Regions from separate parts of the Streptomyces sp. NPDC050732 genome, predicted to be linked through region 2. Evidence: riboswitches for the same ligand, from Rfam matches in the RefSeq annotation. Region 2 holds a riboswitch; each other region holds the start of a gene.

Region 1 (5,536 bases), on a different contig from region 2:
CCTGGAGCTGATCGGTCCGGGGCCGGGCGGCGAGGTCTCCGACGACCCGCTCGCGGAGCTCTTCGCCGAGGGGCCGAGCGAGCCGCCGTCCGACCCGGTGATGAAGCGCCTGCTGCCCGACGCCTACGGCGGCCCCGGAAGCGAGGACGGGGCGAGCGACGCGGACGAACTCCGGGCGTACTCGGCGGAATTCCGCCGCTTCACGGAGAACGACCTGCGGGCCAAGAAGCGCGACGACGCCTTGGCCGTGATCCGCTCGCTCGACTCGATGACGGCGTCGGGCGAGGGCGGAGCTGTCCTGAAACTGTCGGTCGAGGAGTCGCGGCACTGGCTGGGAGCCCTCAACGACCTGCGCCTCGCGATCGGTACGCGCCTGGAGGTCAGCGACGAGGAGGACGCGGATCTGCTCTACCGGCTGCCGGACTCCGACCCCCGCAAGCCGATGGTGATGGCCTACCTCTGGCTGGGCGGACTGCAGGAAACGCTGGTCGGGACGTTGCTGGACTGAAGTCGGCGATAGTCGTTGCAGAGGACAGCGAATTTTGTTGTAGTGGACAGGTTGTGTTCACTCGCCGGCCGTTCGCTCAGCGGATGCTCAAATCCGGATAACGATCGCGTCACTTCATTGCCCGCCTTTGTGGCGCCGAGGGCGATTTGCCCGCTTCTTCTTGTGGCCTGCGTCACAGTTGGCTGATTCTGTCGCATTCCCTCACTGTTGCCACCGTGATAAATCTTCACGACCACTCGGTGACGCCACCCATGTCGCCGGGGGCGCTTCAGCCGGCAGACCGCCGGTAGCACTCCATTCGTATCCGGGGGGATCAGGACCTGGTCCGCAGCCACAACGCAGATGTGCGGGCGCGGATCAGCATGGAGAAAGGCGTCACCATGACCTCAGTGCAGGTCGAAGAGCACCACGACGAGCACGGCGGCAACGGTGTCGCGCAGGACGGCTCGTCCGGCGAGGGCTACCAGCGCGGGCTCGGAGCCCGGCAGATCCAGATGATCGCGATCGGCGGTGCCATCGGCACCGGCCTGTTCCTCGGCGCGGGCAAGGCCATTCACAAGGCCGGCCCCAGCCTCATCCTGGCGTACGCCATCGCGGGCCTCGTCATCTTCTTCATCATGCGGGCGCTCGGCGAGCTCCTCATGTACCGCCCCGTCTCGGGCTCCTTCTCGGAGTACGCCCGTGAGTTCATGGGCCCGTTCTTCGGATTCGTGACCGGCTGGACGTACTGGCTCTTCTGGGTCGTCACCGGCATCACCGAAGTGACAGCGGCCGCCCAGTACATGCAGTACTGGACACACGGATCCGTTCCACAATGGGCGTACGCGCTCATCTTCACGGTCATCCTGTACGGCGCGAACCTCATCTCCGTGAAGCTCTTCGGTGAGCTGGAGTTCTGGTTCTCGATGGTCAAGGTCACCGCCATCATCGGCATGATCCTGATCTGCATCGGCATCCTCACCATCGGCTTCTCCGACGCCGGTGACACCGCGACCGTCGCCCACCTGTGGAACCAGGGCGGCTTCTTCCCGAACGGCATCGGCTCCACGCTGATGACGCTGCAGATCGTGATGTTCGCCTTCCTCGCCGTCGAGCTCGTCGGCGTCACCGCGGGCGAGTCCAAGGACCCGAAGACCGTCCTGCCCAAGGCCATCAACACCGTGCCGTGGCGCATCGCCGTCTTCTACGTCGGCGCGCTCATCATGATCCTGTCGGTCGTGCCGTGGACGCACTTCCAGCCCGGCGTCTCGCCGTTCGTCGCCGCCTTCGAGAAGATGGGCCTCGGCGTCGGCGCCGCGATCGTGAACTTCGTGGTCCTCACCGCCGCACTCTCCTCCTGCAACTCCGGCATGTACTCCACCGGCCGCATGCTGCGCGACCTCGCGCTCAACGGCCAGGGCCCGAAGTTTTTCACCAAGCTCACGAAGAACGGCCTGCCGCTGATCGGCACCACGGCCTCCGCCGCGTTCATGCTGGTCGGCGTCTGGATCAACTACCAGTGGCCGGGCGAGGCGTTCAACTACGTCGTCTCCTTCGCCACCATCTCCGGCATGTGGGCCTGGATCATGATCCTGGCCTGCCAGATCCGCTACCGCCGCAAGGCCGACCGCGGCGAGCTGCCGCAGTCCACCTTCCGGGCCCCGGGCGCCCCGTACACCAGCTGGTTCGCCCTCCTCTTCATCGGCATGGTCATCGTGATGATGGGCGTCGACAAGGACGCGCGGATCTCGCTGTACGCCGCTCCGGTCTGGGCCGCGATCCTCGGTGTCTCCTACCTGGTCCTCAAGAGCCGCAACCCGCAGGCCGCGGCCTTCAACAAGCGGAAGGTCGGCCTCTCCGACAGCGACCGCGTCTCCAAGGACTGACCGGCACCCCAAGGCCGCTGTCCAGCATTCGGGCCCGCTCGTACCACACTCCGGTACGCGCGGGCCCCTCTGCTTATCCTGGCGCCATGCTGACCATCACCCAGGCCCTCCACGACCAGATCGTCGCGCACGCGCGCCAGGACCACCCCGACGAGGCGTGCGGCATGGTCGCGGGCCCGGCGGGCACCGGCCGCCCCGAGCGGTTCATCCCGATGCTCAACGCCGCGCGCTCGCCCACGTTCTACGAGTTCGACTCGGGCGACCTGCTCAAGCTCTACCGCGATCTCGACGACCGCGACGAGGAGCCGGTGATCATCTACCACTCGCACACCGCGACCGAGGCCTACCCCTCGCGCACCGACATCACGTACGCCAACGAACCCGGCGCCCACTACGTCCTGGTCTCCACGGCCGACACCGACGACGCGGGCCCCTTCCAGTTCCGCTCGTACCGGATCGTCGACGGCGAGGTCACCGAGGAAGAGGTAAAGGTCGTACAGGCATACTGAGCTTTACTCATGAGGGCGGCAGGACCCAGGAAGCCGGTGCGAACCCGGCACGGTCCCGCCACTGTGACCCCGTACCCGGCCGCGCAGGCCGGGGCGGGGGAAGTCAGGAACTGACCTGCCGCCTTCCTCCACACGACGCAGGGGACGCGGAAATCCCCTGGAGGAGGCAGTTCAGCCATGTCCCGCGCCCTTCGCGTACTCACCGCCGCGGCCCTGCTGGCCCCGCTCGCCGCATGCTCCGCCTCATCCGGTGGCGACGACTCGGGAAAGCCCGCCGCCAAGGCCGCCGGGTTCCCGTACACCGTCACCAACTGCGGTGTGAAGACCACGTACGACGCGCCTCCGAAGCGCGCCGTCACCATGAACCAGCACACCACCGAAGTGATGCTGGAACTCGGCCTGAAGGACCACATCGCCGGCACGGCCTACCTCGACGACAAGGTCCTCCCGAAGTATGAGAAGGCCTACAAGTCGGTCCCCGTGCTCGCCAAGGAGTACCCCTCCTACGAGAAGCTGCTCGCCGCCAACCCCGACTTCGTCTACGGCGGTTACGCCAGCGCCTTCCTCGCCGGCGACGGCCGCAGCCGCTCGGCGCTCGCCAAGTCCGGCATCGAAAGCCGCCTCAACGTAGAGGGCTGCGCCGAGCGCGCCCTCACCATGGACGACGTCTACCGCGAGGTCCGTGAGGTCGGCGCCACCTTCGGTGTGCGCGGGCGCGCCGAGACATGGGTGAGCGGGGCGAAGCGCGAACTGGGCGCCACGGCGAAGAAGGCACAGAGCGAGAAGCCGGCCCCCGTCTTCGTCTACGACAGCGGTGACAAGACGGCGTTCACGGCCGGCGGCCGCGGCATCGGCAACGACATCATCGAGCGGGCAGGCGGCCGCAACGTCTTCGCCGACGTCGACAAGTCCTTCAGTGACGCGTCCTGGGAGAAGGTCGTCGAGCGCCGCCCCGAGGTCATCCTGATCCTCGACTACGGCGCCACGACCGTCGCTCAGAAGAAGAAGCGCCTCCTGGAGGACCCGGCCCTCAAGGACGTCCCGGCCGTCAAGAACAAGCGCTTCGCGGTGCTGCGGCTGTCGGACATGGTCACGGGAGTACGAGCACCCGAGGCGGTGAGGAAGCTGGCGGCACAGCTGTGAGCGCGCTGCGGGAGTTTCAGCCCGTCCGGCGTTTGAGGACGAGCCCGAAGGGCGACAGACGGGGGCCACGGGGGCGGCACCTGGCCGTCCTGACGGTACTCACTGCCGCCCTCGTCGCGGCGACGATCGCCGGCCTGGCGCTCGGCTCCGTCCGCATCCCGCCGAGCCAGGTCGTCGAGATCCTGTCGGGCCGCGCGGAACCCTCCCCGTTCCGCACCATCGTGCTCGACGTGAGACTCCCCAGGGTCATCCTGGGGGCCACCGTGGGCGCCGGGCTCGCCGTCATCGGCACCGTGCTGCAAGCCCTCGTCCGCAACCCCCTCGCCGACCCGTTCCTGCTCGGCGTCTCCTCGGGCGCCTCCGTCGGCGCGGTCTGCGCGATCGTCCTCGGCGGCGTCTTCGGCCTCGGCGCCGCCCTGTCGACCGCCGTCACGATCCCGGCCGCCTCCTTCGCGGGCGCGCTGCTCTCGCTGGTCCTCGTCTACGCCCTGGCCCGCGGCGGCGGCAGCTTCGCCACCGGGCGCCTGATCCTCGCGGGCGTCGCCGTCTCGTACATCCTGACCGCGCTGACCAGCCTCATCCTCGTCACCGCCGACAGCGCGGACCACCTCAAGGAAGTCCTGTACTGGACGCTGGGCGGCCTCGGCAGCGCCCGCTGGGACATGCTCGCCCTGCCCTGCGTCACCCTCGTCCTCGGCACCGCCCTCCTGGTGTCCATGGCCCGGCCCCTCGACCTGCTCCTCGCCGGGGAGGAGGGCGCCACCGTCCTCGGCCTGCACGCCGCCCGCTTCCGCGCCGGCGTCTTCGTCCTCGCCTCGCTCCTGACCGGCGTCCTCGTCGCGTACAGCGGAGCCATCGGCTTCGTCGGCCTGATGGTGCCGCACGCCGCCCGCATGCTGGTCGGCGCCGCGCACCGCGCGCTGCTCCCGGTGGTGGCGCTGACGGGCGCGGTGTTCCTGGTCGTCGCCGACCTCGCCGCCCGCACCGTCGCCGCCCCGCAGGACATCCCCGTCGGCGTGCTCACCGCGCTGACCGGCGGCCCGTTCTTCCTGTGGCTGCTGCGGCGGCGTACCGAAGGAGTCCCGGCATGACAGGAGAGCTGCGCACCCAGGCCCTCTCGTACGAGATCGACGGCAGGCTCCTCGTCGACGCCGTCGACCTCACCGCCGCCCCCGGCGAGACCGTCGGCGTCGTCGGCCCCAACGGCAGCGGCAAGACGACCCTGCTCCGCTGCGTGTACGGCACACTGCGCCCCACCGCGGGCCACGCCCTCCTCGACGGCGACGACCTGCACACGATGACCCCGAAGGCCCGCGCCCGGCGCCTGGCCACCGTGCCGCAGGACGGACAGGCGGCGTTCGAGCTGACCGTCCGGCAGGTGGTCGCGATGGGCCGCTCCCCGCACAAGCGGTTCTGGGAGGCGGACACGGCGGCCGACGAGGCCCTCGTCACGGCGGCCCTCACCCGCGTCGGCGTCGAAGGGCTGGCCGACCGCGCGTTCCCCTCCCTGT
Region 2 (5,536 bases):
CAGGCCCAGCCGGGCAAGGAGGCGGCGCGCTGGTGGCAGCGCGAGCACGGTTCTCTTCTCCTGCGCGACGAGGGGGGCCGCAAGGTCGTCGACGAGGACTGGCAGGAGCCTCTGCTCGACATCTCCACGGAGAAGAAGCGCGCGGCCCTCGCCGAGATCGTCGGCTCGTGGATCGACGGCTGCGCGAAGGCGGGCTTCGACGCGGTGGAGCCCGACAACCTCGACTCCTACGAACGCTCGGACGGCCTGCTCACCACCGACGACGCGGCCGCGTTCGCCCGCCTCCTCGCCCAGCGCGCGCACCGGCAGGGCCTGGCCATCGCCCAGAAGAACACCACCGACCTGCTGGACCGCCGCGAGCGGATCGGCTTCGACTTCGCCGTGACCGAGGAGTGCGCGCGCTACAAGGAGTGCCAGGACTTCGCGTCCGCGTACGACGGGAAGGTCTTCGACATCGAGTACGTGACGAAGGACTTCGACACCGCCTGCCGCACCTGGGGCGAGAAGCTGTCCGTGACACTGCGCGACCGCGATGTCCTGGCCGCCGGCGAGGACGGCTACGTGTACCGGCACTGCTGAGAGCCCCGGCCGCGGGCTCCGGCAGCCAGGGCCGCCAACTCCTCCGCCGTACGCGGCGCCTTCCCCGCCTCCGCCTCCCCCGCGAGGCCGCACGTGCGCAGCAGCTCGCCGACGGCGATGCCCCACGGCAGGTGCAGCCCGGCCGCGGCCAGGAGGTCCCGCCGGGCCAGCGTCTCGGCCACCGGTCCCGTCCGCACCCCGGAGGGTGTGAGCAGCGCCGCGTCGTCGGCCCAGCGCAGGGCCAGATCGACGTCATGGGTCGCCATGACCACGGTCGTCCCGGCGTCCCGCAGCCGCCGCAGGGTGGCGAGGAGGCGTTCCTGGCCGTCGGGGTCGAGGCCCGCGGTCGGCTCGTCGAGGATGAGCACGCGGGGGCGCATCGCCACGGCTCCGGCGATGGCGGTCCGCTTCCGCTGGCCGTAGGAGAGCAGATGGGTGGGCCGGTCGGCGAGGGCGGCGATGTCGAGGGCGGCGAGCGCCTCGGCGACCCGGGCCCGGACCTCGGTGTCGGACAGGCCGAGGTTCAAGGGGCCGAAGGAGACGTCCTGTTCGACCGAGGCGGCGAACAGCTGGTCGTCCGGGTCCTGCACCACCAGCTGCACGGTCGTGCGCAGCCGGGTCAGGCCCTTGCGGCCGTACGTGACGGGGACGCCCTCGACCGTCAACTCGCCGGAGGCGGGCCGCAGGCCGCCGCTGAGCAGTCGCATGAGGGTGGTCTTGCCGCTGCCGTTGCGGCCGAGCAGGGCGAGGGCACGGCCCTCGACGACATCGAAGTCCAGGCCGCTGAGCACGGTGGGCCCGTCCTCGTACGCGTAGGACACCGCGCGGAGAGCGACCAAGGGCCGACCCGGGGTGCTCGTGGCACTCGTGGCACCCGTGGTGCTCATGGAAGGAACCTTTCCAGTACGAGGGTCAGGGCCACCAGGCCCATGAGGAGTGCCGCGCCCGCGGCGATGAAGGGCCGGGAGATGCGGGCCTCGGGCACGAGGACGCGCAGGGTGCCGTCGTAGCCGCGCCCGGCGAGCCCGGCCTGCAGCCGGCTCGCCCGGTCGAAGGCGCGCACGAACGCGGTGGCGCCGAGACCGGCGAGCGAGCGCCAGGTGGCGGCACGCGTGGTGTGGCCGAGCCGGGCGGCCTGCGCCTGCCGGATCCGGCCCATGGAGTCCAGGAGCAGGAAGCTCATCCGGTACGTGACGAGTGCCACGTCCACGACCGGCGCGGGCACCCCCGCCTTCACCAGGCGGGGCAGCAGGTCCGACATGGGTGTGGTGAAGGCGAACAGGAGCACGCCGAGCGAGGCCGCGGAGGTCCGCAGGAGCAGACCGCCCGCGCGCGCCGGGCCGCCGTCCGCGAACGCCACGAACCCGTCGGGGCCGCCGACCTGGACGAGCAGGGTCAGTGCGCCGGTCACGCAGAAGCCGAGCGGCACGCGGTAGGCGCGCCACAGCTTGCCGGGCGGCACGCCCGCCGGGCCGAGCAGCAGGGCGAGCGCGGCGACCAGCACCAGGACGGCGCCCGGCCAGGGCGGCAGCGAGATCGCCAGGACGGTGAGGCCGATACCGAGCACGGCCTTGTCCACGGGATGCCGGCGGCGCCAGCGACTGCTGTGCGCCGCCGCGTCGATGGGCAGCACGCCGGGTCAGACCCGCTCGGTCCCGGGCCGGGGGCCGCCCGCGTCGACCGGCTCGTCGGAGCCGTCCGACGCCTCCAGCCTTGCCGCCTCCGGCTGGTCCGCTTCCGTGCGCGCCTGTTCCGCGCCCTGGCGGCGGCCCTTGCGCAGCCCGAAGTAGTAGGCGAGGACGCCCGCGCCGATGGCCGCCTGGAGGGCGAACAGCGCCGACTCGACTTCGCCGGACGGGGGTTCGTACAGCGGTGAGAACCACGGTTCGTAGTCCGGTTCGATCTCGGTGATCGCCGTCTCGGCCTGGGCGTCGGCACCGGCGAACGGCTCTTCCTCGTCGTCGCCGAGGCCGAGCGCCAGGGGCAGCACCGCGAGCGCGGCGACGATGAGGAGCAGCAATGTGTTGATCTTCGCGTTCCGGCTCATCAGGCGCTGGCCCCCGTCTGCGTCTCGGACGTCTCGGATGTCTTGGACGTCTCGGTGGTCTTCGGCGTCCCGGTCGTGTCGGGCGTCTCGGGCGTCGTGGCGCTTCGCTTGCCCCGCAGCAGTACGCCGAGGCGGGTGAGTTCGCCCTTGCTGGACTGCACGAGCAGGCGCATCACCAGGACGGTGAGCAGGCCCTCGCTGACCGCCAGGGGGATCTGGGTGACGGCGAAGATGCCGCCGAACTTGCCCAGGGCGCCCAGGAATCCGCTGCCGGGGTCGGGGAACGCCAGGGCCAGCTGGACGCTGGTGACGCAGTACGTGGTCAGGTCGGCGACGAACGCCCCGAAGAACACGGTGACCATGAGCGGCACGTCGTACCGCCTGAGGAGCCGGTAGACCGCGTAACCCGCCCAGGGGCCGATGATCGCCATGGAGAACACGTTGGCGCCCAGGGTGGTGAGTCCGCCGTGGGCGAGCAGCAGTGCCTGGAAGAGCAGGGTGATGGTGCCGAGCACCGTCATGATCGGTGGCCGGAACAGGATCGCCCCGAGCCCGGTCCCCGTCGGGTGCGAGCAACTGCCCGTCACCGAGGGGATCTTCAACGCGGAAAGGACGAACGTGAAGGCCCCGGAGGCACCGAGGAGCAGTGTGCTCTCCGGGTGCTCCTTGACTTCACGGGTCAGGGAGCGGACTCCGTGGACGACGAACGGCGCGGACGCTACGCCCCAGGCGATCGCGTGCGCCGGCGGGAGGAAACCCTCGGCTATGTGCATGGCTCAGCAGACCCTCTCCAGCACCTCGTGGATGGACAACGTGCCTTGGCCGGTCTCCTGGCTGACGGGTCGTACCGACCGGACTCCGCCTTCCCGGGTACGTGTGCACCCAGTGGCTGCCGCTAGGGCTGGAGCCGGACTTCCCGATCACAGTGGCGAGGGCCGCACCGGCATCACACCGGATTTCCCGAGCACCAAGGCGTGGTGACACTAGTGCGCAAAGATCTGCCTGACAACTTGCGCGGTGGTCGCGGCGGTGGCACACCCGAGCGCACACCACCACCGCGTACGCCCCTGCTCAGAGGCCGTCCGCCCGGTCAGAAGAATTCGTCGAGCAGCCGGTAGAAGTCCAGTTTCCCCTTGTCGGCCTCGACCGCCGCCCGCTCCTCGTACCGCCGCAGGAACCGTTCGGCACACCCGGGCCCGAACCAGGGGTCCTCCTCGTGCGTCAACTCCCGCAGCAGGATGGCGAGATCGGTGTGCCGGTCCGCCCTGCCGAGCCGGGCGACGTCGATGACTCCGGTGACGCGGCAGGTGCCGGGGTCGAGCAGGACGTTCTCCGGGGTGAGGTCGCCGTGGGTGACGACCGGGTCCTCCGCCGCCGGGCGGGTGCGGCGCAGCTCGTCGAGGAGGCGCTGCCCGGTCCAGCCGGCGCGATCCTCGTCGAGGTCGTCCAGGTCCAGGAGGTTCTCGGCCACATTGCGGGCGGCCTGCTCCATGGTGACCGGCAGGGTGCGGTCGAACGGGCAGCCCTCCGGGGGCAGTCGGTGCAGGGCCACGGCGAGGTCGGCGAGCGACTCGGCCACCGCGAACCGCTGCTCCGGTGGCCACTCGTCGGCGGCCGGCCTGCCGGGCACCGCCTCCGTCACCAGCCATGCCACGTGGTCGTCGGCGCCCCGCTCGACGATGCGCGGCACGGGGATGCCCCGGCCGGCGAGCCAGGCCAGGCGGTCGGCCTCGCCCGGCAGGTCGGAGGGCGAGCCGTCGTACGTGACCGGGGCGGTCTTCACGTACAACTCGGGTTCGCTCGCGCCCGTTCCGGTGAGGTGGTGCACCTCGGCGCCCGACGCGCCGTCCGTCGCGGGGGTCCATCGGTACGCGGCGTACCTCCGCCGCAGCTCGCTGCTCATGATCGGCATCATGGCAGGCGGCTCCCCGCGGCTCCCACTCGATATTTCGGGGGGGCGTTGCTCCATTGCCGATGCGAACGTCAACGGTTCGCGGCGAAGGTCATCTCCCCTGGAGCCGGGCGGCGGCTTCTCTGGTCGCCGGCATCTCGGCGCTCAGGGGCACGCCGGGGCAGAACGTGGCGTAGCCGTCCTTGTGGGCCGCGACCGTGTGGAAGACCGCCTGGGTCGACGCCCGCGAGGCCGAGCTTCCAGCCAGCGAGCGCCGCGACGCCCGTCGAACCCCGGTTGAAGCCCCGCGCGTGCGCCCCGACGACAGGCTTGTCGATGCCGCCCGCGCGCTGCGCGGGGGCGCCGCGCGGAACGCCGCGTACGACGAGGGCACCGGGCGCGCGGGCCGAGCGGCGGCGGGCATGACGGAGCGGTGTCCGGGGACGGTCGTCGGAGGGAGGTTCCGCGGTCGTCGGCGGGCACCGCGGGGTCGACGCCTGCCGCGCAGGCCAGCAGCAGGCCGACGGCCGTCGCACCGGGCAGCACCCCCAGCGCGCCGCGCAGGGCGTGGGGCACCCGCGACGCGGACCGCGCGGGGAGGACACACATGGTGTCAGCTTCCGGCCGGCGCGCCCGGACGGCTGCGGCAGTCGGCGCAACCGGCGGGACCCGTCGGCGGACGCGGGGAAAAAGAACCGGGCGGGCCGGCCGGGACGCTCCCCCACTGGTCAGTGGGGGTGTCCCGGCCGGCCCGCCCGTGCGGGGCGGCGGTGTGTCACCGGCCCACGGGTGCGAGCTCCCGGTCCGTCTCGGCGTCCGGCGAACCGGTGTCACCGAGGTTCTTGTGGAGCTTCTCGCCCTCCACGTCCACGTTCGGCAGCGCCTTGTCCAGCCAGCGCGGCAGCCACCAGGCGGCCTTGCCGAGCAGCGCGAGGACCGCCGGCACGATCGCCATGCGGACGACGAAGGCGTCGAAGAGGACGGCGACGGCCAGGCCGAAGCCCATCATCTTGATCATG
Region 3 (5,536 bases), on a different contig from region 2:
TCCCGCACGTTAAGCATGGGATAAGTGAGGGAACGGAGCCGCGATATGTCAGATGCGCCTGAAGTGAACAGACCGGTCGTCACGCCGGTCCGCGTGGTCATCGCCGTCTGCCTTGTCGCGCCGTTCGTGGCGATGCTGTGGGTGAGCTCCTACGCCAAGATCGAGCCGACCTTCATCGGCATCCCGTTCTTCTACTGGTACCAGATGCTCTGGGTGCTCATCTCCACGCTGCTCACGATGATCGCTTACAAGCTGTGGCAGCGTGACCAGCGCGCCCGCAAGGAAGGGGCGCGGTCATGAAGGACGGAGTCAACGGCGTCGCCCTCGCCGTCTTCATCTTCTTCTTCCTCGCGGTCACGGTCATGGGCTTCCTCGCCGCCCGCTGGCGCAAGGCCGAGAACGACCAGAGCCTGGACGAATGGGGCCTCGGCGGACGGTCGTTCGGCACCTGGGTCACCTGGTTCCTGCTCGGCGGCGACCTCTACACCGCTTACACGTTCGTGGCCGTCCCCGCGGCGATCTACGCGGCGGGCGCGGCCGGCTTCTTCGCCGTGCCGTACACGATCCTCGTCTACCCGCTGATCTTCACCTTCCTGCCGCGCCTCTGGTCGGTCTCGCACAAGCACGGCTATGTGACCACCTCCGACTTCGTGCGCGGGCGCTTCGGCTCCAAGGGGCTCTCGCTGGCGGTCGCGGTCACCGGCATCCTCGCCACGATGCCGTACATCGCGCTCCAACTGGTCGGCATCCAGGCCGTCCTGGACGTCATGGGGATCGGCGGCGGACCCGACACCAACTGGTTCATCAAGGACCTGCCGCTGCTGATCGCGTTCGCGGTGCTCGCCGCCTACACGTACTCGTCGGGGCTGCGCGCGCCCGCACTGATCGCGTTCGTGAAGGACGGCCTGATCTACCTCGTCATCGTCGTCGCGATCATCTACATCCCGATCAAGCTCGGCGGCTTCGACGACATCTTCGCCACGGCGGGCGAGGCGTTCTCGCAGACCAACCCGGCGACCGACAAGCCGCGCGGCGCGCTCGCCCCGCCGGAGGCCGGTCAGTGGACGTACGCGACGCTGGCGCTCGGCTCGGCCCTCGCGCTCTTCATGTACCCGCACTCGATCACGGCGACGCTCTCCTCCAAGAGCCGCGACGTGATCCGCCGCAACACCACGATCCTGCCCCTGTACTCCCTGATGCTGGGCCTGCTCGCGCTGCTCGGCTTCATGGCGATCGCGGCCGGGGTCAAGGTCGAGAACGGCCAGCTGGCGATCCCGCAGCTCTTCGAGGACATGTTCCCCGACTGGTTCACGGGTGTCGCCTTCGCCGCGATCGGCATCGGCGCGCTCGTCCCGGCCGCCATCATGTCCATCGCGGCCGCGAACCTCTTCACCAGGAACATCTACAAGGACTTCCTCAAGCCCGACGCGACGCCCGAGCAGGAGACCAAGGTCTCCAAGCTGGTCTCGCTCATGGTGAAGGTGGGCGCCCTCGTCTTCGTCCTCGGCATGGACAAGACCGTCGCGATCAACTTCCAGCTCCTGGGCGGCATCTGGATCCTGCAGACGATGCCCGCGCTGGTCGGCGGCCTGTTCACCCGGTGGTTCCACCGCTGGGCGCTGCTCGCGGGCTGGGCGGTCGGCATGGTCTACGGCACGCTCGCCGCGTACGGCGTCGCCTCGCCCACGCAGAAGCACTTCGGCGGCTCCTCCGACACGATCCCCGGCATCGGCGAGATCGGCTACATCGGCCTCACCGCGTTCGTCCTGAACGTGGTCGTGACCGTGGTCCTCACCTTCGTCCTGAAGGCGCTGAAGGCCCCCGAGGGCATCGACGAGACGTCGCCGGAGGACTACACGGCGGACGCGGGCGACCCCGGCGTCATCCAGGAACTGCCGAAGGCGACGGCGGGCGCCGGGCACTGAACCACCCCCTCCCGCACGTGACATGGGCCGCCGGAAAAACCGGCGGCCCTTTGTCGTACTCCTGTTGCACACTTCGCCCCATGGACTTCACGATCACCATCAGAGGGGCGCACCCCGAGGAGTACGAGGCGCTCGGCGACCTCACCGCACAGGCCTATCTCGACGGCGGACACCTGGACTTCGGGGTGGAGGACCCCTATCTCGCGGTGCTGCGCGACGTGCCGGCGCGGGCGGCGGCGGCCGAGGTCCTGGTGGCCGCGGCGGACGGGAAGATACTCGGCTGCGTCACCTATGTGCCGGCCGGCGGCCCGATGGCCGACATCGCGCGGGCCGACGAGGCGGAGATCCGCATGCTGGCCGTCTCCCCCGGGACGCGGGGCCGGGGTGTGGGCGAGGCGCTCGTACGGGAGTGCGTGCGGCGCGCCGGGGAGGCGGGCCGCAGCGCGCTCGTCCTGTCCACGCAGACCTCCATGCACGCCGCCCACCGGCTGTACGAGCGCCTCGGCTTCGTGCGGACGCCCGAGCGCGACTGGCGGCCGATCGAGACGGTGCCGCTGCTGACGTACGCCTTGAAGCTCTAGGCCTCGGGCTCGCGGGCCGACACAAGATGTGGGCCCGCTTCAGGAGCGCGGCACAAGATGTATGCTCATGCTCGCTGTCGCCGCAGGGGAATCCGGTGCAAGTCCGGAACTGTCCCGCAACGGTAGACGTGTACGCATTTGTCGTGCGCGGAGTCCGAAGACCTGCCGACAGTGCACCCGTGCCGTCCGGCCCGGGTGCCGACCGTCCGGGCCTCGTGGAATGGGCCGGTGGACGCGGTACGCCGCCCTGCCCGGGTGCGCCCGTGTGTGCCGTCCCCTCCCCCAGGCCCAGAGCCGAGCGAGGGAGAGCTCCACGTGACCATCGCGCCTGCCGAACCTGCGTCAGCGCTGTCACCGCAGCCCATCGACAGCACCGAGGGTGCCGACGGACCGGGGGCCGCGCTGCTGCGGACCCTGACCGACCTCACCGCCGACCTCCCCGACACCGACCCCGGCCGGGTCGCCGCCGCCGCGCTGCGCGGCCGGTCGGCCAGAGCCGACGAGGCGGAGCTGCGCGAGCTGGCGACCGAGGCGGCCGCGGGGCTCATCTCCGAGGACCCGGCGTACTCGAAGCTCGCCGCCCGGCTGCTCACCCTCTCCATCGCCGCCGAGGCGGCGTCACAGGGCGTGCGCTCCTTCACCGAGTCGGTCGCCGTCGGCCACCGCGAGGGCCTGATCGCCGACCGCACGGCGTCCTTCGTCACCGCGCACGCGGCCCGGCTCGACGCGCTCGTGGAGGCCGCGCTCGCCGACGGCGCCGACCTCCGCTTCGGCTACTTCGGCCTGCGTACCCTGCACAGCCGCTATCTGCTGCGCCACCCGATCACGCGGCAGGTCATCGAGACGCCGCAGCACTTCATGCTGCGCGTGGCGAGCGGCCTCGCGGAGGACGGGAGCTCCCGCGCGCTGGACGAGGTCGCCGCGCTCTACGGCCTGATGAGCCGCCTGGACTACCTGCCGTCCTCGCCGACGCTCTTCAACTCCGGCACCCGCCACCCGCAGATGTCGTCCTGCTACCTCCTCGACTCCCCGCTGGACGAGCTCGACTCGATCTACGACCGCTACCACCAGGTCGCGCGGCTCTCGAAGCACGCGGGCGGCATCGGTCTTTCGTACTCCCGCATCCGCTCCAGGGGTTCGCTGATCCGCGGGACGAACGGGCACTCCAACGGCATCGTGCCGTTCCTGAAGACCCTGGACGCCTCGGTCGCCGCCGTGAACCAGGGCGGCCGGCGCAAGGGCGCGGCCGCGGTCTACCTGGAGACCTGGCACTCCGACATCGAGGAGTTCCTTGAGCTGCGCGACAACACGGGCGAGGACCAGCGGCGCACGCACAACCTCAACCTCGCGCACTGGATCCCCGACGAGTTCATGCGCCGGGTCGCCGCCGACCAGGAGTGGTCGCTGTTCTCGCCGTCCGACGTGCCCGAGCTCGTCGACCTGTGGGGCGAGGAGTTCGACACGGCGTACCGGAAGGCGGAGGCCGCCGGGCTCGCGAAGAAGACCATGCCGGCCCGGGACCTGTACGGCCGCATGATGCGCACCCTCGCGCAGACCGGCAACGGCTGGATGACGTTCAAGGACGCCGCCAACCGCACCGCCAACCAGACCGCGGAGCCCGGCCACACCGTGCACTCCTCGAACCTCTGCACGGAGATCCTGGAGGTGACGGACGACGGGGAGACGGCCGTCTGCAACCTGGGCTCGGTGAACCTCGGCGCGTTCGTGGACCCGGCCGCCCAGGACATCGACTGGGAGCGGCTCGACGACACCGTCCGCACCGCCGTCACCTTCCTCGACCGCGTCGTCGACATCAACTTCTACCCGACCGAGCAGGCCGGCCGCTCCAACGCCAAGTGGCGCCCGGTGGGCCTCGGCGCCATGGGCCTGCAGGACGTCTTCTTCCAGCTGAAGCTGCCCTTCGACTCCCCCGAGGCGCGCGCCCTCTCCACGCGGATCGCCGAGCGGATCATGCTCGCCGCCTACGAGGCGTCCGCCGGGCTCGCCGAGCGCAACGGGCCGCTCCCCGCCTGGGAGAAGACCCGCACCGCCCGCGGCGTGCTGCACCCCGACCACTACGGCGTCGAGCTGACCTGGCCGGAGCGCTGGGCCGCGCTGCGCGAACGCATCGCCACCACCGGCATGCGCAACTCGCTGCTGCTCGCCATCGCGCCGACCGCGACCATCGCGTCCATCGCGGGCGTCTACGAGTGCATCGAGCCGCAGGTCTCCAACCTCTTCAAGCGCGAGACGCTGTCCGGCGAGTTCCTCCAGGTCAACGCCTATCTGGTGGAGGAGCTGAAGCGGCTCGGCGTGTGGGACGCGCAGACCCGGGAGGCGCTGCGCGAGGCCAACGGCTCGGTGCAGGGCTTCGACTGGATCCCCGAGGACGTGCGTGCGCTGTACCGCACGGCGTGGGAGCTCCCGCAGCGCGGCCTGATCGACATGGCCGCCGCGCGCACCCCGTTCCTCGACCAGGCGCAGTCCCTGAACCTGTTCCTGGAGACGCCGACCATCGGCAAGCTCTCCTCGATGTACGCGTACGCCTGGCAGTCGGGCCTGAAGACCACGTACTACCTGCGCTCGCGCCCCGCCACCCGCATCGCCCGCGCCGCCGGCGGCTCCCAGACCGCCGCCACCGCCCCCGCCCCCGTCCCCGCGCAGGCCACGGCCGAAGAGGCCGTCGCCTGCTCCCTGGAAAACCCCGAGTCCTGCGAGGCCTGCCAGTAATGAGCACGACGACCAACAGCGAGAAGAACCTCCTCGACCCGGGCTTCGAGCTGACCCTGCGCCCCATGCGCTATCCCGACTTCTACGAGCGCTACCGGGACGCGATCAAGAACACCTGGACCGTCGAGGAGGTCGACCTCCACTCGGACGTCGCCGACCTGGCGAAGATGACGCCCGAGGAGCAGCACCTGATCGGCCGGCTCGTCGCGTTCTTCGCGACCGGCGACTCGATCGTCTCCAACAACCTCGTGCTCACGCTCTACAAGCACATCAACTCCCCCGAGGCGCGGCTCTACCTGA

Evidence for each region. Region 2 has a riboswitch for cobalamin ahead of AB0H82_RS09470 (energy-coupling factor ABC transporter permease). Riboswitches for the same ligand answer to the same signal wherever they lie in the genome.
Region 1: linked by a shared signal. The riboswitch ahead of AB0H82_RS00505 (ABC transporter substrate-binding protein) and the one ahead of AB0H82_RS09470 (energy-coupling factor ABC transporter permease) in region 2 are both predicted to bind cobalamin.
Region 3: linked by a shared signal. The riboswitch ahead of AB0H82_RS25065 (ribonucleoside-diphosphate reductase subunit alpha) and the one ahead of AB0H82_RS09470 (energy-coupling factor ABC transporter permease) in region 2 are both predicted to bind cobalamin.

What each region holds. Positions count from the first base shown of each region.
Region 1 covers NZ_JBFAHP010000001.1:123,372-128,907, forward strand. Annotated here, with positions in the region: gene AB0H82_RS00490 (DUF2017 domain-containing protein) at 1-508, shown strand, start outside; gene AB0H82_RS00495 (amino acid permease) at 889-2,373, shown strand; gene AB0H82_RS00500 (M67 family metallopeptidase) at 2,460-2,882, shown strand; cobalamin riboswitch at 2,855-3,016, shown strand; gene AB0H82_RS00505 (ABC transporter substrate-binding protein) at 3,060-4,025, shown strand; gene AB0H82_RS00510 (iron ABC transporter permease) at 4,106-5,116, shown strand; gene AB0H82_RS00515 (ABC transporter ATP-binding protein) at 5,113-5,536, shown strand, end outside.
Region 2 covers NZ_JBFAHP010000008.1:76,378-81,913, reverse strand. Annotated here, with positions in the region: gene AB0H82_RS09490 (endo alpha-1,4 polygalactosaminidase) at 1-579, shown strand, start outside; gene AB0H82_RS09485 (ATP-binding cassette domain-containing protein) at 558-1,466, opposite strand; gene cbiQ (cobalt ECF transporter T component CbiQ) at 1,463-2,212, opposite strand; gene AB0H82_RS09475 (energy-coupling factor ABC transporter substrate-binding protein) at 2,219-2,626, opposite strand; gene AB0H82_RS09470 (energy-coupling factor ABC transporter permease) at 2,626-3,399, opposite strand; cobalamin riboswitch at 3,429-3,613, opposite strand; gene AB0H82_RS09465 (APH(3') family aminoglycoside O-phosphotransferase) at 3,717-4,532, opposite strand; partial or broken gene AB0H82_RS09460 (N-acetylmuramoyl-L-alanine amidase) at 4,630-4,867, opposite strand; gene AB0H82_RS09455 (MMPL family transporter) at 5,293-5,536, opposite strand, start outside.
Region 3 covers NZ_JBFAHP010000029.1:42,579-48,114, forward strand. Annotated here, with positions in the region: gene AB0H82_RS25050 (DUF3311 domain-containing protein) at 46-300, shown strand; gene mctP (monocarboxylate uptake permease MctP) at 297-1,925, shown strand; gene AB0H82_RS25060 (GNAT family N-acetyltransferase) at 2,006-2,506, shown strand; cobalamin riboswitch at 2,561-2,691, shown strand; gene AB0H82_RS25065 (ribonucleoside-diphosphate reductase subunit alpha) at 2,822-5,236, shown strand; gene AB0H82_RS25070 (ribonucleotide-diphosphate reductase subunit beta) at 5,236-5,536, shown strand, end outside.